DNA from 3 places in the Pseudoalteromonas sp. NCIMB 1079 genome. Region 2 is predicted to be linked to each of the others. Evidence: predicted binding sites of a transcription regulator. Region 2 holds the regulator's gene; each other region holds the start of a gene.

Region 1 (6,684 bases), 2.0 Mb from region 2:
CAGTAGCGATGATGAAAACGCTCGGCGGTAGCCGCTCAATGATCCGCAAAATATACATGCTTCATTTATTGCTTGTATGTGCAATGGCGGTAAGTATAGGGCTGTTAATTGGTTATGGTTTGCAAGAAATAGCAACAAGTTACTTATCAAAAAGTATGGGCACAGAGTTACCCTTAGGTGGCTTTAAACCTTGGCTGGTGGCTATAAGCACCGGCGTAATTTGTGCTGTTATGTTTTCTATTAAACCATTATTTGATTTATTTGATATTCCACCGCTTAGAGTTCTGCGCCGTAACTTAGGCGACAAGTTGGCAGTAAGTCGTGTGCATTTAGGTATGAGTGCGCTAACCGTGTTTTTATTAATGTGGTTATTTAGTAACAACATAAAAATAACGCTTATTTTGTTTATATCAACACTTGCGCTAATTGGTGTGCTGTTTTTAGTATCTAAATTAATATTTGGTGGTGGTCGAAAACTAGGATTAAAGCCAGGTAATAGTTGGTCGCTTGCAATTGCATCTATTCAAAAGCGTGCCAATGTGAACGCGGTACAGTTAATTAGTTTTTCGTTAGCGATTAAATTACTGCTGTTTTTAGTGGTACTTAAAAACGACATGATATCTGATTGGCAGTCGCAACTTCCAAGCGACGCGCCTAATGCGTTTTTAGTTAATATTACGCAAAATGAGCTTGAGCCAATTAATGAATATTTAGCTCAAAAAGACATTCAGGTATCAGAGTTTTATCCAACTATTCGTGGGCGCGTAAATGCGGTGAACGGCGAGTTGGTAGTCCGTTCTGTATCGCTGCAAGACAACGAGAAAAAAGACGAAGAAGCACGTGCAGGTATTGGTCGTGAGCTAAATCTAACATGGCTTAAAAATGTGCCTGATCAAAATGAAGTAACACAAGGCACGTGGTTTGGTGAAAATGCGATGGCTGAAGCCTCAGTAGAAGAGTCGATGCTTGAGCGTTTAGATGTTGAGATAGGCGATACGCTTACATTTTTAATTGGTTCGCAGTCGTTCGACGCTAAAATCACCAGTGTGCGCAAAGTAAATTGGGCCACGCTTAAACCTAACTTTTTTATTATTTTAAGTCCTGATGTACTTGCAGATTTTCCGGCGACGTATATTTCGTCGGTACGTATAAATCCAGATCAAAAACGTGACTTTAGCCAGTTATTACGTACTTACCCTACTATTACAGCGATTGATATTGATAACTTTGTTAAGCAAATACAAACAACTATTTCGCAAGTATCGCTCGCCATTGGCTTTGTACTTGCAATTGTTGTGCTGTGTGGCGCGCTTGTACTTATATCGCAAGTGCAAGCTAGTTTAGGTGAGCGTATGCAAGAAATTGTAATACTTAGAACGCTTGGCGCTAAAAGCCGATTAATTAAAAACGCGACCCTGTATGAGTTTTTATTACTAGGCGGTTTAGCTGGCTTAGTTGCCGCATTTTTTAGTGATATAGCGCTTTTAATTGTGCAGCAACAAATGTTTGATTTAGCAGGTAAGTTACATCCGCATATATGGATTATTGGTCCGGTAGCTGGCGGTGTATTTGTGGCTGGTTTAGGCTATTTAATGATTGCCCGAACACTTAAACAAAATACCCAAGGATTAGTGCGTGCCCTAGGGTAAGCTTAAACTAACATGTTCCTGTAAATGCCCACCTAGTACGTGGGCATTTTTGTTTTTCTTTGTACTGGTAATTTATACAGTGCTCTGGCATTATTAGCGTAATTTAAAAATAATAACAATGGAGCGCTGTTTGGCCATCATTTTAGGGATCGATCCTGGTTCACGTTTGACCGGATATGGTGTTGTTGCCCATCAAGGTTCTAAATTTACATACTTAGGCAGTGGCTGTATTAAGTTAGCCGATCATCCTTTTCCGGTTAGGCTTAAAATGATCTACCAAGGCATTACACAGCTTATTGAGCAGTTTTCGCCAGAAACCTTTGCCATTGAAAAAGTATTTATGGCGCACAACCCCGATTCAGCTTTAAAACTAGGCCAAGCTAGAGGCGCTGCGATAGTTGGCGCTGCGATGGCCGACTTACCCGTATTTGAATACTCAGCTAGGCAAATTAAGCAAGCAGTAGTAGGCAACGGTGGCGCAGATAAAACACAAGTGCAACACATGGTAAAAAATATTTTAAAACTACCCGGTACGCCACAGGCCGATGCAGCTGATGCACTCGCTATTGCGATTTGCCACGCCCACTCAGAACAAAATTTAATTAAACTAGCGGGCAGCGCAAGCAAAACCGTTAGAGGACGTTTAAGGAAATAATTATGATAGGCCGCTTAAATGGTATTTTAGTCGAAAAACAGCCACCAGAAATATTACTCGAAGTAAGTGGTGTAGGTTACGAAGTACAAATGCCGATGACCTGTTTTTACGATTTACCAAAAATTGGTGAAAATGCGATTGTTTACACTCACTTTGTAGTGCGTGAAGATGCTCAACTATTATTTGGTTTTAATAATAAAGTTGAACGTGCCTTGTTTAGAGAGCTATTAAAAGCAAATGGCGTAGGGCCAAAACTTGGCTTAGCTATTTTATCGGGCATGTCGGCAAAACAATTTGTAAGTTGTGTAAATAACGAAGACTCAACATCGCTTGTTAAATTACCCGGTGTAGGTAAAAAAACAGCCGAGCGTTTAGTACTCGAAATGAAAGACAGACTAAAAGATTGGGGTAATGATTTATTTACGCCATTTAGCGACAGCGCAGTAATAGAGCCAATGAGCGATGCGACAATTGCTAATAATGCAGCGGATGATGCCGTATCGGCACTGCTTGCATTAGGTTATAAATTGCCACAAGCTCAAAAAGCAGTAAAATCGATAAGTAAACCCGATATGTCTACTGAGGTTCTTATTAGAGAATCTTTAAAATCTATGTTGTGAGTAACCCATGATTGAAGCGGATCGCTTAATTGATGCGACTGAAAAAACAAATGAAGACTCTATAGATCGTGCAATAAGACCAAAACTTTTAGCCGACTACAGAGGCCAGCCTCATGTTAAGCAGCAAATGGAAATTTTTATTGAAGCTGCCCGAACCCGTGGTGAAGCGCTTGATCATTTATTAATATTTGGCCCACCTGGGCTTGGTAAAACCACGCTTGCAAATATTGTAGCCAATGAGTTACACGTAAGTATTAAAACAACATCAGGCCCTGTACTTGAAAAAGCAGGCGATTTAGCTGCTCTACTTACTAATTTAGAAGAGGGCGATGTACTGTTTATCGATGAAATACACAGGCTAAGCCCGCAAGTTGAAGAAATACTGTATCCCGCAATGGAAGACTACCAGCTTGATATAATGATTGGTGAAGGCCCAGCTGCGCGTTCTATTAAATTAGACTTACCTGCATTTACACTCATTGGTGCAACCACACGAGCAGGCTCGCTTACATCGCCACTGCGTGACCGTTTTGGAATTGTGCAGCGATTAGAGTTTTATTCTGTAGAAGATTTATCGCACATAGTAGGGCGTTCAGCACATTATCTTGGTTTAGAAATGTGTGACGATGGTGCTACCGAAATCGCGCAGCGCTCGCGCGGCACACCACGTATTGCAAACCGCTTATTGCGCCGTGTACGCGATTACTCTCAAGTAAAATCTGACGGCACAGTAAACGCCGATGTAGCTAAGCAAGCCCTTGATATGATTGACGTAGATAAAAGTGGTTTTGATTATATGGACCGCAAATATTTACTCGCCATAATCGAAAAATTTATGGGCGGACCAGTAGGGCTCGACAATGTAGCGGCTGCTATTGGTGAAGAGCGCGAAACAATAGAAGATGTAATAGAGCCATTTTTAATCCAGCAAGGATTTATTCAGCGTACACCACGTGGGCGCATAGTGTCTGACAGTGCATACCATCACTTTGGTTTACTTCCTAAAAAAGACTAGCCTATATACTTTACTTGCTGCGTTTTATTGCGCAGCAGGTAATTGTCTCAGTATCCCTTTGTTTCAAATTATTATACTCAAAACCTCAACACTCTGTTGCAAATGTTATTTCAAAATACTAATACGCTTTATAGTTAACTGTTAATTCACAGGGCGTTAAGACTCGCGAAGCTATCCTGCGTACCATTCAAACTAGTAAGCGAATTACTTATTGTAAATTAGGTAGGGCAATTATTAGTTTATAAATAAAATATGTAGCGCACTAAATTGCAGGCAAAAAAAAGCCCGCAAAAAATGCGGGCAAACAACAAGTTGAAGGAAGTAATCCAGGGGAACTACGTTTTACTAAATTTGGTTTTATCCAGAAAGAGTAAAACAATGTAATACGATAAAATACCCTATTACTAAGAACTTGGCTTAATGAAACTATCTCATTCAGTGCGCTAGCTCGGTATGGGAGAATAATACGTAAGTTTACTTTTTTGTTCAAACTAGAAAATTTGTATTTTCAGATTAGAAAAACTAATTTAGTGAATTTTATTGTTGTTTGAATCTTGTGCGTTAATTAATCGTTAAATTTATAAGTTTATGAAATTTATAACTTAAGTAATTTATTTCGTTATAGCTCGGTATTAGTTTTACTATTACGTACAGGTGAGGCTTATAGGTTTTGAGTGTTTATGCTCTTATTTTGAATAAACGGCGCATTTTATGACGTTTCATGTATATATTTACGCATATTTATAGTTAGCGAGTTTGTTTAAAAGTTTAAATAAAATACTGAGGCAAAGGGAAATGCCAACTAAAGCTGTTTTTTAACGTTTTTTGTTGCCTATTCATAGCAATACCGTTGTCAGCTTGAAATGGACTAGATACACTAGATGCAACTTTTGGCCGTGTAAGCGGTCATATTTACACAAATTAACCAATTTGCCGTATTTTGAAATTATTTAGGAGTTTAACGTGGGATCAGGGCTTAATTTTTTAGATCTAATTTTAGAAGCAAGTTTGCTTGTTCAATTAGTAATGTTAGGGCTAGTTGCCATGTCTGTAATGTCGTGGACAATTATATTTCAACGTAAAAAAGCAATATCGGATGCGCTAATAAATGCTAAGAAATTTGAGCAAAAGTTTTGGTCGGGTATTGATTTAAGCAAATTATATAACGAGATATCGTCACGCAGCGGTCAGTCTCAAGGCATTGAAGCTTTGTTTACTTCGGGCTTTAAAGAGTTTGCTCGTCATAAAAAGAATACATTTCAAAGTGCGAGTATTGTTATGGAAGGAACGCACCGCTCTATGCGTGTTGCGCTTTCTCGTGAAATTGAAAAAATGGAATCGAGTCTATCGTTTTTAGCAACAGTAGGTTCTATAAGTCCGTACATCGGTTTGTTTGGTACAGTGTGGGGTATAATGAATGCCTTTATTGCACTAGGTGAAGTTAAGCAAGCTACATTACAAATGGTAGCACCTGGTATTGCAGAGGCACTTATTGCCACTGCTATGGGTTTATTTGCGGCGATCCCTGCTGTTATTGCTTATAACCGTTTTTCAAACAGTGTTGAAAAGCTTGAGTCTCACTATATTAACTTTATGGAAGAGTTTGCTAATATTTTACACCGTCAAGCAGCTACACAAATAGAGGCACAAGCGAATGTATCAGCGTAAAAAGCGCCGTCCGGTCGCAGAGATTAATGTAGTACCTTACATTGATGTAATGTTGGTACTACTTATAATATTTATGGCTACAGCACCGCTTATTACGCATGGTGTAAAAGTTGATTTACCCAAAATGGAAGAGTCTGATTTAGTTGATACTAAAGATACTCCGCCTATTATTGCCTCAATAGATGCACAAGGTAAATATTACGTGAGTGTAGGTACTGATCCTGAAGAGCCTATGGAAGCACTTGATGTAGCTGCGGTTATAAAATTACAGTTAATGAAAAACCCTGACGTGCCAGTCATGATTAAAGGCTCGGGTAAGGTGTCGTATCAAGAAGTATTATTACTAATGGATTTTTTGAAAAATGCAGGCGTACCATCAGTAGGATTAATGACTGAATCCTTTGAGGGGAAGTAGCTGTATGAATAGTTCAGTAGTAAAATCAATAGTACTTCATTTAGGGATTGGTGGATTTTTGTATGCTTCTGCAAATATTCATCCGCCAACACCTAAAGTAATGGAAGTAACGCTTAATTCGGCTATACCTACGCCAGATAAAGCAGTATCAGCCGTTACAGTTGATCAAAAACAAGTTGAGCAAAAAATTGCTGAACTTCAAAAGAAAGAAAAAGATAAAAAAAGTGCTGAAGATAAACGCATCCGTGATTTAGAACGCAGAGCGGCCAATGCACGCAAACAACGCGAATCAGAAGCACGTAATATTAAAAAGTTAGAGCAACAGCGAAAGGCGAAAGAGAAAGAAAAAGCGCAAGCCGAAGCAGAAGCTAAAAAAGCACGTGCCATTGAGCAAAAAGAGCGTGCTAAAGCTAAGCAAGCCGAAAAGCAAAAGCAAGAAGCTGAAAACGCAGCAAAAGCAGCAGCTGACAAACGCAAAGCTGAAGAAGAAGCGCTTAAAAAAGCAGAGGCTGAGCGCAAAAAGCGTGAAGAGGAAGCAAAAGAGCGTGCTGCTGAGGCCGAACGTAAACGCCAGCAAGCAATGCAAGAGCAAATGTTACAAGAGCAACTTGCCAAAGAGCAGGCTGCCCGTAGTAAAATACGTCAGCAACAAGTGGTGAGCG
Region 2 (6,684 bases):
TTTACTCTTTGATAAGTGGGCGCTAGCTCTCAAAAACCAATATGACTACTTTGATTTATTCTTATTTTTAATTCGGATAAATCGTTTTAGTCGTATATTTTGTATAAGTAATAATATTCCACTTAAACAAAAAAGTACGCTAGTTGCTGAAAAGCTAATAAGTAGTGGATTATTAAAATTCTCTCGCTCATCGTAATCCATAATATGTAACATCCAAAAAAAGTCGAATATTCGCCATAGCGTGCTGCGAACGGTGACAACTTTGCCGTTATTTTCTGACAAGTACAGTGTTGTGTTAAAGGTGTCGTCAAATTGGACCTGCCAAACATTGGTTTTATATCCGACTTCCCGCGTACCTAGCTTTAGTAGTACAGCGCTTGTTACTTGAGCGTCAATAAGTAAGTGTGCTTTAGCATTTGCGGTAATTTGTATTTTAGTTGGCGGTTCAAATGGTCGGCCTGTTATGCCATTGAAGCTTTGCTGCTCGTTATTACTAAAGACAGTAATAAGTGGTGTAGTTAAGAAGTTCTCAAAAATTATTTGTGTTGGATTAACCACCTGAGAGGCAATATCGTCAAGGGAGGCAACATAATCAGCCTGCGTAAATGGGTTATTAAGAGTACGTGTTGCAAGATGCTCCCCATGAACTTTATCAAGAGGGATTGCACTCATAATTAAACCACCTAGTAACCATGCTAAAATTTGTAGTGCTAATAAATAACCTAACCATTTATGTAACTTGCGAGCATGTTTAAATATTTTTTTATTCATGTTTTAGTCTTATTATTTTTAGAGGCTAGTTTATTACATTAATAGGATAAGTTACTGCGACATTTTGTCGCAGTTTAAACTATAGCTTACTGTAATCATTTAAAAATAAAAAAGATTACACTTAAATTCCTAACATGACTTATCTGTTTAATTGAGCTGAATATTTGATATCCAGCTAGCTTTAAATGCTAAAAAATACTTAAAAGCTGCGAAATATCCATATAAAGTGGTTAATAGAGCATAGTTGATTTGGTATAACGGTAAAACTGCGTTAAAGTTTGCAATGAAATTATTAGAGGATAAATACGAAACGATGTCGGAAATTCAATTTTTAAATGTAGATCTTGAGCTTGAATCAAAGCAAGATATTAGTTTGCTAGTGGCGGACTTGAAAAAAGTCGCGACGATTTTACATTATGACAAAGACGAATACCGTCAACTAGCGCGTATTGAAGCTACAGGTGAGGTGAGCACACCTGATAAAGCCATAAACCATATATGTGAGCTTATTGAATCGTGTTCGCGTAACGCGCTAAAGCAATGGTTAAGCTGTTCACGTAGAACGTTTGATATTGGTTTTGAATCAGGGACTTCTCCTAAGTGCTTTAATCAAGCCTTAGACGCAGATACATTATTGCGTATATCTGCGATTGGTGCGGGTATGGAAATTACCATTTACCCAATCGAAAAGTAACTATCTTCGCTCTACGACTGCTGCGGTCATTTTTGATACGCAGCACAGCTCATTGCGGCTATTTGTAATTTTTATTTCCCATACTGAACTACGTTTGCCAATATGAAACGCTCTTGCCGTTGCTGTTAAAGTGCCGTTGCGAGATGCTTTTAAATGACTTGCGCTAATTTCCTGCCCTACACAGTAAAATTTAGTAAAATCGACAACAAAGTTAGCGGCATAGCTGGCAACTGTTTCGGCAAGTACAACGTTAGCTCCGCCGTGAACCATCCCCATTGGGTTATGATGCTCAGGAATTGCCGGCATTGTGGCAACCAAATAATCATCGCCAATTTCTGTGACTTCTATCCCCATAGTTTTCATTAATGTTCCTTGGCCATTAATGCCTTGTTCTAACTGCTTGCACAGCTCTAAGGTGATGGGCTGGTACCAAATACTCATAATGTCTCCTTTGCATTTTTAATCATTTATAAACTTAGCTTTAGTTATATCCCTAAAATGTACACAAGTGAAATTACTTTAGCTATTTTAAGGCTTAATTTAAATTTGCGATTTTTATTTAACTGTATATACTCACAGTTAAATGTACTGTATGGAAAACCAGTTGTATGCGACCATTAACGAACCGCCAAGCTCAAATACTCGAACTAATTAAAGTTTTTATTAAAGACACTGGTATGCCTCCTACACGTGCTGAAATAGCGCAAACATTAGGTTTTAAAAGTGCCAATGCTGCTGAAGAACATTTAAAAGCACTTGCTAAAAAAGGCGCAATTAAAATGAAACCAGGTGCAAGCCGTGGTATTCAATTAATTGAAGAAGAAGAGCCAGAACAATTAGGTTTACCGCTTATAGGGCGTGTTGCTGCTGGTTCACCTATTTTGGCGCAAGAGCACGTTGAAAGTCACTGCAAAATCGATCCATTAATGTTTAAACCGGCTGCAGATTTTTTACTACGCGTTAACGGTATGAGCATGAAAGATATTGGCATTATGGATGGTGATTTACTTGCTGTACATCGTACTCAAACCGCTGAAAACGGACAAGTTGTTGTTGCCCGCCTAGACGAAGACGTAACTGTAAAACGTCTTGAGAAAGCGGGTCGTAAAGTATTACTTCATGCTGAAAACGACGATTTTGACTCTATTGAAGTAGATCTTGAGAATGAGTCTTTTAATATTGAAGGCTTAGCCGTTGGCGTTATAAGAAACGCTGATTGGATGTGACTTTAAAAATAGCTTTTAAACAAGCAGTTTTATAAATGCGTACTAACTAGTACGCATTTTTGTTTTAAAATTTGTACTAAAAATAGGGCGTAAACAGCCCACTGACTATTTAAGCTGTAAACTTTTTTGCACTTATATTTTCCCCCTCCGAATGCGTTAAACCCCTTTGTTTTGCTCATATTTTGAACTTTCTGTTGCCCAGTTGATTACCGATTTTTTATTAATTATTCAATATCACCTGATTGTTTTTTATACTAAAACTTGCTTGTTGTTCGTTTTTTAGCTAGTTGTTAATGTGCTGAGCTAATAATAACTCACAGCTTTTTAGTTTTGAGAACACACAATATACACAAACTCGTTGTTGGCGCAGCAAAACCAATCAATATTAAATAAGATTGGCTAAAAAAATAAAAATAACGAATTGGCGTTTAAGCCGTATGCCTCTTCGCTTTGCATTCGCAATAGCATCAAAGGAGCCGTCACATGGGTAAACTGACCTCTACCTTGTGGCTTATATTATGTGTTTTTTCGCACCCAGTTTTGGCTAACAGCCAATACAATATGCGCAAAGGCGTAACCGATATAAGCAATAATGTATATCAGCTGCACATGACCATATTTATAATATGTTGTGTGATTGGGGTGATAGTGTTCGCAATTATGTTTTGGGCACTTATTCATCACCGTAAATCTAAAGGGGCTGTACCTGCCCAATTTCACGAAAGCACTAAAGTAGAAATACTTTGGACTGCAATTCCGTTTGTTATTTTAATTGCTATGGCAGTACCAGCCACTAAAACCCTAATTGCAATGGAAGATGCCAGCAAAGCTGATCTCACTATTAAAATTACGGGTTCGCAATGGAAATGGCATTATGAATATATGGGTGAAGATGTAGAGTTCTACTCTATTTTATCTACCCCGCAAGATGAAATCGCGAATCTTGCAGATAAAAATCCTAACTACTTACTTGAGGTTGATAAGCCTCTTGTACTGCCAATAAATCAAAAAGTACGATTTTTAATGACTTCTGACGATGTTATTCACTCTTGGTGGGTACCTGATTTTGCAGTTAAAAAAGATGCTAACCCCGGCTTTATAAACGAAACATGGACGAACATAAACGAAGAAGGTACTTACCGAGGCCAATGTGCTGAGTTGTGTGGTAAAGACCATGGCTTTATGCCCGTTGTGGTGGTCGCTAAATCTGAGGCTGATTTTAAAACATGGCTTGCAGATGCAAAGCAGGCTAAACAAAAAGCAGCATTAGCAGATGCCGCATTACTTGATAAAACCCTCCCAAAAGAAGAATTAATGACTTTAGGCGAACAAGTATATATGGCTAATTGTGCTGCATGTCATCAACCTACTGGCATGGGGTTACCGGGCGTATTTCCTGCACTTAAAGGCAGCCCGATAGTGCTTGGCGATATAAAAGATCACATTGATGTAGTTATCCATGGACGACCCGGTACGGCAATGCAAGCTTTTGCCAAGCAGTTATCTATAAAGCAATTAGCTGCGGTTATTACTTATAAACGTAATGCGTGGGGTAATGATACGGGTGATGTTATTCAACCGAGTCAAATACAGACAGCACTTGATGCCAAAGTGGAGGCGAACTAATGAGTAGCATAGTAGAACAACCTAACGCCAATGAAGCTCATCATGCTCATCACCCAGCTAAAGGTTTTAAACGCTGGCTTTACACAACTAATCATAAAGATATAGGTAGTTTATATTTAATTTTTTCGCTGACCATGTTCTTAATTGGTGGCGCAATGGCCATGGTGATCAGGGCTGAATTATTTCAACCAGGTTTACAGTTGGTCGACCCTCACTTTTTTAATCAAATGACCACAGTGCATGGTTTAATTATGGTGTTTGGTGCGGTTATGCCCGCCTTTACAGGCCTTGCTAACTGGATGATACCACTCATGATTGGCGCGCCAGATATGGCATTGCCAAGAATGAATAACTGGAGCTTTTGGATTTTACCGTTTGCGTTTTTAATCCTATTGGCATCGTTATTTATGCCTGGTGGGGGTCCTGCATTTGGTTGGACTTTTTATGCACCACTGTCCACAACATACAGTAATGATAATACTGCATTGTTTGTATTTGCCGTACATATTATGGGGATTAGCTCAATAATGGGCGCAATCAATGTGATTGTAACCATAGTGAACTTACGTGCCCCCGGCATGACATGGATGAAGTTGCCCTTATTTGTATGGACGTGGTTAATTACTGCCTTTTTATTAATAGCGGTAATGCCAGTGCTTGCAGGGGCTGTCACTATGGTACTTACCGATAAGTATTTTGCGACCAGCTTTTTTGATGCCGCAGGCGGTGGCGACCCGGTGATGTTCCAACACATTTTTTGGTTTTTTGGTCATCCCGAAGTATACATAATGATTCTTCCTGCCTTTGGCATTATATCTACAATAGTACCTACCTTTTCTCGTAAAAAACTTTTTGGCTATGCCTCAATGGTATACGCCACATCCTCCATAGCACTATTGAGCTTTATTGTATGGGCTCATCATATGTTTACTACTGGGATGCCGGTAGCTGGCGAGTTGTTTTTTATGTACGCGACCATGCTTATATCGGTACCTACAGGAGTAAAAGTATTTAATTGGGTTGCCACAATGTGGAAAGGCTCAATAACTTTTGAAGTGCCAATGCTTTTTAGTATTGCGTTTATTGTGCTGTTTACCTTAGGTGGTTTTTCGGGATTGATGCTGGCAATTACACCTGCTGATTTTCAATATCACGATACTTATTTTGTAGTGGCGCACTTTCATTATGTATTAGTAACAGGGGCTGTATTTTCGATAATGGCAGGTGCTTATTATTGGCTGCCTAAGTGGACGGGCAATATGTTTAATATCACATTGGCTAAATGGCATTTTTGGCTATCGCTGGTGAGCGTGAACGTACTGTTTTTTCCTATGCATTTTGTAGGGCTTGCCGGTATGCCGCGTCGAATTCCCGATTATGCTCTTCAATTTGCCGACTTTAACGCAATCATAAGTATTGGTGGGTTTGCCTTTGGTTTATCGCAATTGTTGTTTGTAGCTGTGGTAATTAAATGCGCGCGTGGCGGTGATAAAGTGCCTGCAAAAGTATGGGAAGGGGCAGAAGGCCTTGAGTGGGAAGTTGACTCTCCAGCGCCATATCATACTTTTTCTACGCCGCCGGTTATTAAGTAATGACACACGCACCGCTACTCAAACGTTTGGTACTTATTTGCATAGGCATGTTTGCCTTTGCCTTTGCCTTAGTACCTTTGTATGACGTGTTTTGTGATGTAACAGGGCTTAATGGAAAGCCTTCGCTTGAGCAAGCAGAGCAAAGTACACAAATAGTACAAAACCGAGAAGTCGGCGTTAGCTTTACTACTCACGCACAAAGTGGTGCACCGTTTGAAGTTAAATCAAAAGAATACAGTGTAGTGGTAAAACCCGGTGCAATGCGTGAAGTAATGTTTAGTGCAAAAAATAACAGCAACCTAGATAAAGTAATGCAGGCTGTACCATCAGTCTCACCAGGTAAAGCGGCAAAGTATTTACATAAAATAGCCTGTTTTTGCTTTGATCAGCAACCTCTAAAAGCAGGGGAAGAGCTTGAATTTAAATTACTTTTTTATGTTGATACCGCATTGCCAAGCGACATTGAAGAATTAACTTTATCTTATACCGTATTTGATATTAGTGAACAGCTGGTGGCAAGTAATAACTAGCTTTTTAAACTAGTGTGAAACTAGGAGTAAATAAAATGAATCAAGAATATGAGCATTATTACGTACCTGAGCAAAGCCCGTGGCCTATTGTAGGTGCTGTTGCATTGTTTTTTATTGCAGTAGGGGCAGGCTTGACTGTTATGAGTGTAGGTAAAGAAGGTGGTAGCGGGGTTTATCTGCTTTATGCCGGTATTGCTGTGCTTGTGTATATGTTGTTTAGCTGGTTTAAAAATGTAATTAGTGAA
Region 3 (6,684 bases), 2.6 Mb from region 2:
CATTTTGTATGGGCATCTGAGCGAGACGGCTTTAAACATTTATATCTGTATCGCACAAACGGTCAACTTGTACGTCAAATCACCTCTGGTGATTGGGCTGTTGATAGCTTAAAAGGTATTGATGAGAAAAAAGGCATTGTTTACTTTGCCGGTCGAAAAGATACACCGCTTGAAAGCCATTTATACAGCGCGCCTTTATTTAAAAAAGGCGATGCCAAACGTATTACCGAAAAAGGTCAGTACCACAATGTTGTGCTAGCAAAAGACAATAAAACCTTTATCGATAATAGCTCGTCTGATAATAAACCAAACTCAGCAGCACTTCGTAAAGTAAACGGCGAATTCATTACCTGGCTTGAAGAAAATAAGCTTGATAGTAACCATCCGCTTACTCCTTATTTAAGCGACTTAGCAAAACCAGAATACGGCACAATTAAAGCCGATGATGGCCAAGTTATGCATTACCGTTTATTTAAGCCTAGCACCATTGCTGATGGCAAAAAGCACCCTGTTATTGTTAACGTATACGGCGGCCCGCATGCTCAGCGAGTAACGAATAGCTGGCGCAGTAAAAACTTGTACTTTCAGTACATGGCGCAACAAGGTTACGTAATTTTTCAACTGGATAACCGTGGTTCGTACAACCGTGGTAAAAAGTTTGAAGATGCTATTTATAAACATTTAGGTGTGGTTGAAGTTGCCGATCAAATTAAAGGCGTAGAGTTTTTACGTACACTGGATTACGTTGACCCACAACGCATCGGTGTTTATGGCCACAGTTACGGCGGTTACATGGCACTTATGACTATGTTTAAAGCGGGCGATTACTTTCAAGCCGGCGTATCAGGTGCTCCAGTAACCGATTGGGCTCTATATGATACGCATTACACAGAGCGTTATTTAGGTCACCCCGATACAAATGCTAAAGGCTATGAAGACAGCGCAGTATTTCCATATGCTGATGGCTTAAAAGGCCCATTAATGATTTACCATGGAATGGCTGATGACAACGTATTGTTTACGCATTCAACTAAGTTGTTTAAACAACTGCAAGATAACGAAAAACAGTTTGAAATGATGACCTACCCAGGCTCTAAGCACAGCCTACGCGGTAAACAAGTGCAAACACACTTACATCAAACAATTACAAACTTCTTTAATCGCCATTTTGACGTTAAATAAGCAAGTAAAGTAATAACAGACTAAAGGCTGATTGATAAATCAGCCTTTTTTTTGCATTAATAGGCGTTAAGCCTAGATTAAACTCTTTTTTTAGCTACGCTTATTCTATGCGCTAAAGCGCACACTTTTTGAGGATAAATGTATGCCTAATCTACGAAGTTTTAGTATATCCCAGCGTTTTTCACTGTTAATAGCCATCGTTGTATTTGGACTAATAATACTTAGTATATCGAGCCTAACTCATCAATATAGTTCGCTAAAAGACGAGCAATACATAAAAACACAAAATGTAGTAGAAACGGCGTACAGTATAATCGAGCACTATTATGCGCTTGAACAAGATAACACTCTCTCTCAACAACAAGCTCAATCACAAGCACTTAATGCAATAAAAGCACTGCGCTACGACAAAACCAATTACTTTTGGATTAACAATTACCAGCCAACAATGGTTATGCACCCTATAAAACCGGCGCTTGATGGAAAAGATTTAACTAATAACAAGGACCCTGACGGCAAAGCATTGTTTGTTGATATGGTAAATATAGTTAAACGCTCTGGCGAGGGATTTATCCCTTATAAATGGCCAAAGCCAGGTAAAGACCAACCTGTAGAGAAAGTTGCTTTTGTTAAAGGGTTTAGTCAATGGCAATGGATTATTGGCTCGGGTGTATACCTTGATTCAATTGACGAGGCATTTAGCCAACAACGTAACCTAATTATAGTCAGTGCAATAATTATGATTATTGCTGTTATTTTGCTTAGTTACTTTATAGGTAAAAGTATTTTAATACCTACTCGCTTAGCAGCCGATATGATGAAGGACATTTCACAAGGCGAAGGCGACTTAACCCGTACATTAAATGAATCCGGTAACGATGAAATATCTGAACTATCGCGCTCATTTAATTTGTTTGTTTTAAAAATACGAGAGTCACTTGTTCATGTATCACAAAGCGCAAACGGCGTAAGCAAGCATGCACAAATCGTTGACGAATCAAGTAAAACAAGCCACTCATTTATAGAGCTTCAAAACGATAGTTCAACCCAAGTTGCAGCTGCCATGGAGCAAATGACTCACCAAATACACGATGTGAGCCGTAACGCTGAAGCCGCAGAGCAAGCAGCTAAGGATGCAGCACAAAACGCATCAACGGGTAAAAATGTGGTTGCGCAAACAATTACAGCAATAGAAACACTCTCAAGCAACATTGAAACAGTCAGCCGTGTAACAGAAGGTTTAGCCAACGAGAGCCATAATATAGGCTCGGTGCTTGACGTAATAAGAAGCATATCGGAGCAGACAAACTTACTGGCATTAAACGCTGCCATTGAGGCTGCTCGCGCAGGAGAGCATGGTCGGGGATTTGCTGTGGTTGCAGATGAAGTAAGAACATTGGCCAGTCGTACAGGGCAAAGTACTGACGAAATTCAAACCATGATCACTAAACTACAAGAAGGTGCAAAAGCAGCAGTAGAAGCAGTTAAATCAAGCCAAGCACTTTCAGTTTCTACCGTAGAGCAGGCGTCATCAGCCAATACATCGCTTAATGAAATAGAGCGACTTGTTTCAATTATTACCGAAATGAACAGCCAAATAGCACGTGCCACAGAGCAACAAACGCAGGCTGCCGACGAGGTTAATTTGCGTATTAATGAACTATCTCAATCAACCGAGCAATCATTAAATAATACTAAGCAGCTTACTGATGCCAGTGATAATCTCAAACAAAGTAGCGAAGGTCTTTCGAGCGTAGTTAATCGTTTTAAATTAGATTAACCGATAGCGTCCTCATAAAATGCAAAAGCCCTGAATTAACAGGGCTTTTTTATTACATGTAAGTTTTTAGCTTACAAACAATAACGTGCAAACAAGCTCGTTACTGATGCAGCTGTTGGCTTACCATGCTGCCAATCACCGCCTTCAACACCGCTGCCTGCAATATCCATATGAACATAAGGTAGAGGCTGTGCAGAATCATTACCATGCTTATCAAGCCCACCAACAATAGCCATAAACGCCATAGGGAACTGATGTCCACGCGCAGTCACGGCAGATGCTGCGTTATTACTAGATAAAACATCGTCAGCTAGCGTGCGTGGTTTAATAAAGTCGTAGTCTTCACGGCGTGAACGCGATACTTCAGCGCCATCGGCCCATAAGTCACCCAAATCAGCTATTTGACGTGAAACACCAGCGCTACGAGCTGGACCATTTTCAACATACGCACCGTAAGGACCCATTGCACGAGCTGCATGACCCGTTAATGTAGCTACAGTAAATAACGTTGGATTAACCTCTGTTTTAGCTAAATCTTTCATTTCGCTAAGCAGGTCGCCCATTGCTAAGCGCCCTTCTGCATCGGTATTACCAATACGTACACGAACACCTTCACGGCTAGTAATAATTTCATCTGGCACAAAACAATCCGAGCCAATAGAGTTACGAACAACAGCTAAGTACGATACCACTTTAACGCCTTTAGGCTGATAATCCGCAACGGCTTTCATAAAGCCAGCAACAGAAGCTGCGCCGCCTTTATCACGGCTCATGCCTGCCATATAACCGCCTACTTTTAAATCTGCACCGCCTGTATCGTATACAAGCCCCTTACCTACAAACATAAGTGTGCGAGTAATTTCGCCCTCTGGTACATATTCAAGCTTAACAACACGTGGGTGATGGCGCTCAACTGCATACGATGCGCGAGCAACTGTACTCAGCATTGGGTAGTTTTTATCAATAGCTGCAATATCGTCAATTACGTCAACCGCAATGTTTGAGCCTTTAAATAAATCAACACAGTAATCTGCAAAGCGTGGTGGAGCCATACGCTCAGGTTCAGTACCACACAGGTCACGCGCTGCATATTGGCCTGCTGCAATTGCATTAACAGCTTTAATCGTTTGCTCGCTTGCGCCAACTAAACCAATCTGTGTAATAGGTTCAATGCTTTCACCGTGATATTCACGCGCTTCTAATGGCTGCCATAAGGCTTGGCAAGCGCCTAAATAAGCAACTTCTAAAGCATGCTGATAACGGCTATCGTCATTTAAATTTGGTAAAAATAATGCAGGGTTAACACTGCCCGACGCTTTTGCTTCGTTAATTGCTAATTTAGCAGCATCAAAATAACGACGCACGTCGTCGTAATCTCTATTTAACGGACCGGTTGGCGCAAGTACAACGCGCTTGTTTTCAATTACTAATAAAGTAACTTGCTTACCGATGCGAGAATCTACGTTTGCTTGAGCTAAAATAGCATCACGTAATGAGTTATTTGGTAACTGAGAAAAGTCATTACTAATAATAATAAGCGCATCATGAGATGTGCATTCAAGGCTTGCACTAACCGCTTGAGGGTATGCCATAAATAAGGTCCTGTTAGAAAACATAAGCCCCTATTATCGTCGATTTATATATTGAAGACCAGCAAGGAGCGATGAGCTAATCACATAACCTATCAATAAATGGCAACTTGGAGTTACAGGCTTTACAGCTTAATCGAGAATACTAAGTTGGAAGTTTTGTTCTGGCTCGTTTTTAATCCCAACGCCTATGCCAAGTAATCTTACAGGCTGTTGTAGCCCTCGCTGGTAGGCCTTAGTAAGTAGTTGAACAAATATTTCTGTATTTAGCTCGTGATATACCTGATCGGCTGAGGTCACTACAAAATTTGCAAACTTCACCTTAACACTCAATTTATTAATACGATTTTGTAACTGCTGTTTATTAAGCCTTAAAACTAATTCCTCTAACAACCTTGGCAGCTCATCTAAGCACTCCTGTAAACTCGTTTTGTTGTACTCGTAGGTATGTTCAACACTCAGCGATTTTCTTATGCGATCTGTGGATACTTTACCAACATACTCACCTGCACATTTTTGATAAAGCGACACACCAAAATTACCCACATGTTGCTGCATCCAGTTAATGCCTTTTTCACGTACATCCTTGCCGGTATATAAGCCTTTTAAATTTAGCTTTTCGAGCGTTACTTTGCCCACTCCTGGAATTTTCCCCAGCGGTAATTGCGCTAAAAAGTCATCAACCTCATCAGGCAAAACGACAAATTGACCATTCGGTTTATTTTCGTCACTGGCTATTTTAGCAATAAATTTAATCGGTGCAATACCAGCTGATGCAGTGAGCCCTGTAGCATTGTAAATATCGGCTCTTATTTGCTGTGCAATAAGTGTGGCACTGCCTTTACAAGCGGTGCTGTCTGTTACATCTAGATAGGCTTCGTCTAAAGAAAGAGGTTCAATTAAGTCTGTGTAGTGTCTAAATACTTCACGTATTTGGTTTGAAGCTTCTTTGTATACAGCCATGCGCCCTGGGACAATAACTAAATCGGGGCATAATTGTTTAGCATGATAGTTCGACATAGCCGATCGTACGCCATACTCTCTAGCTATATAGTTAGCGGTTGAGAGCACGCCTCGTCGGCTATTGCCTCCAATAGCAAGCGGTACACATGCAAGTTTTGGATTATCTCGCATTTCTACTGCTGCATAAAAGCAATCCATATCTATGTGAATAAACTTTTTCATCACTACTATAACGACTGGTTATTTATACAGTCATTATTATAGAATCAAATGTGATAAGCAAGCCTAGGGCCTGTTTATCTTTCGAGGTTAAATTTGCAGCAGTATATTTGGTATTTAGGCAAGGCAGAGCCTATGTAGTGTGGTTATTCCCCATAAATAGGCGATAACGTAGCACAAATGCCAAACATACGCTGCCCGAAGGGTTCTGCCTAGGGGCAATTTACTCTTTGTTGCTCGGTTTTTACTTAGCCCACTAGGTACAAACCTCGCGCCGCGATTAAATAGCCCCTAGATTGAACAAATTTTAATCCTGAAAGGTCAACAGGCCCTAGTTAGCGATTAAAAAAAGCGCTTATTACCTTCTTGCTCTTTATAACCACGTAGCCAATACATAACCTCAAATAAAAATCCTGCCAACATTAAAATGATAGCGCCAGATTCATTCCCCATCGCGTAACAGGTAAAAGAGGCTATAAAAACCAAACAAGCTAAGGCCCAATTAATTATATTCTGCATATTTTTACCTTTGTGTGTTTTTGTGTGTCTGTGTAATTTAACTGTAGACCTAAAATTAAACAGGTACAATCATCTTATAAAAAAACATGCCATTAATTACCTTGAGCTCGTAACACCATGTTGATAATCTAAGTACTTTAAAAATCAAGGGCCAATAAATAATGCAAACGTTTAAAGATCAGCACCCTATTCATACCGATATCACCGTAGCATGGGCTGATATGGATGCGCTACAACACGTAAATAATGTAGTGTATTTACGTTACTTTGAAATAGCCCGGATCGACTTTTTAAATAAAATAAATCTGTTCGATACAATAAGCCCAAACGGTGTGGGCCCAGTAATCAGCGAAAATAACGTTCGCTATAAACGCCCAGTAACTTTTCCCGACACACTCACTGTAGGCGTTACAATTACAGATCTTAAAACAG

Evidence for each region. Region 2 encodes LexA, which represses DNA repair genes until DNA is damaged. Its sites were predicted from a motif close to TACTGTATNNNNATACAGTA; they were not measured.
Region 1: the regulator LexA is predicted to act here: its motif matches at 1,712-1,731, upstream of ruvC (crossover junction endodeoxyribonuclease RuvC).
Region 3: the regulator LexA is predicted to act here: its motif matches at 5,749-5,768, upstream of dinB (DNA polymerase IV).

Annotation. Positions count from the first base shown of each region.
Region 1 is NZ_JBEWZA010000001.1:2,483,493-2,490,176, reverse strand. It holds gene ABX891_RS11455 (ABC transporter permease) at 1-1,649, shown strand, start outside; gene ruvC (crossover junction endodeoxyribonuclease RuvC) at 1,780-2,304, shown strand; gene ruvA (Holliday junction branch migration protein RuvA) at 2,307-2,924, shown strand; gene ruvB (Holliday junction branch migration DNA helicase RuvB) at 2,932-3,939, shown strand; gene tolQ (protein TolQ) at 4,903-5,607, shown strand; gene tolR (protein TolR) at 5,594-6,022, shown strand; gene tolA (cell envelope integrity protein TolA) at 6,027-6,684, shown strand, end outside.
Region 2 is NZ_JBEWZA010000001.1:522,096-528,779, forward strand. It holds gene ABX891_RS02390 (hypothetical protein) at 46-771, opposite strand; gene ABX891_RS02395 (hypothetical protein) at 1,085-1,465, shown strand; gene ABX891_RS02400 (PaaI family thioesterase) at 1,466-1,906, opposite strand; gene lexA (transcriptional repressor LexA) at 2,074-2,691, shown strand; gene coxB (cytochrome c oxidase subunit II) at 3,175-4,317, shown strand; gene ctaD (cytochrome c oxidase subunit I) at 4,317-5,909, shown strand; gene ABX891_RS02420 (cytochrome c oxidase assembly protein) at 5,909-6,439, shown strand; gene ABX891_RS02425 (cytochrome c oxidase subunit 3) at 6,475-6,684, shown strand, end outside.
Region 3 is NZ_JBEWZA010000001.1:3,143,726-3,150,409, forward strand. It holds gene ABX891_RS14625 (S9 family peptidase) at 1-1,182, shown strand, start outside; gene ABX891_RS14630 (methyl-accepting chemotaxis protein) at 1,325-2,962, shown strand; gene ABX891_RS14635 (M17 family metallopeptidase) at 3,034-4,554, opposite strand; gene dinB (DNA polymerase IV) at 4,684-5,736, opposite strand; gene ABX891_RS14645 (hypothetical protein) at 6,076-6,252, opposite strand; gene ABX891_RS14650 (acyl-CoA thioesterase) at 6,414-6,684, shown strand, end outside.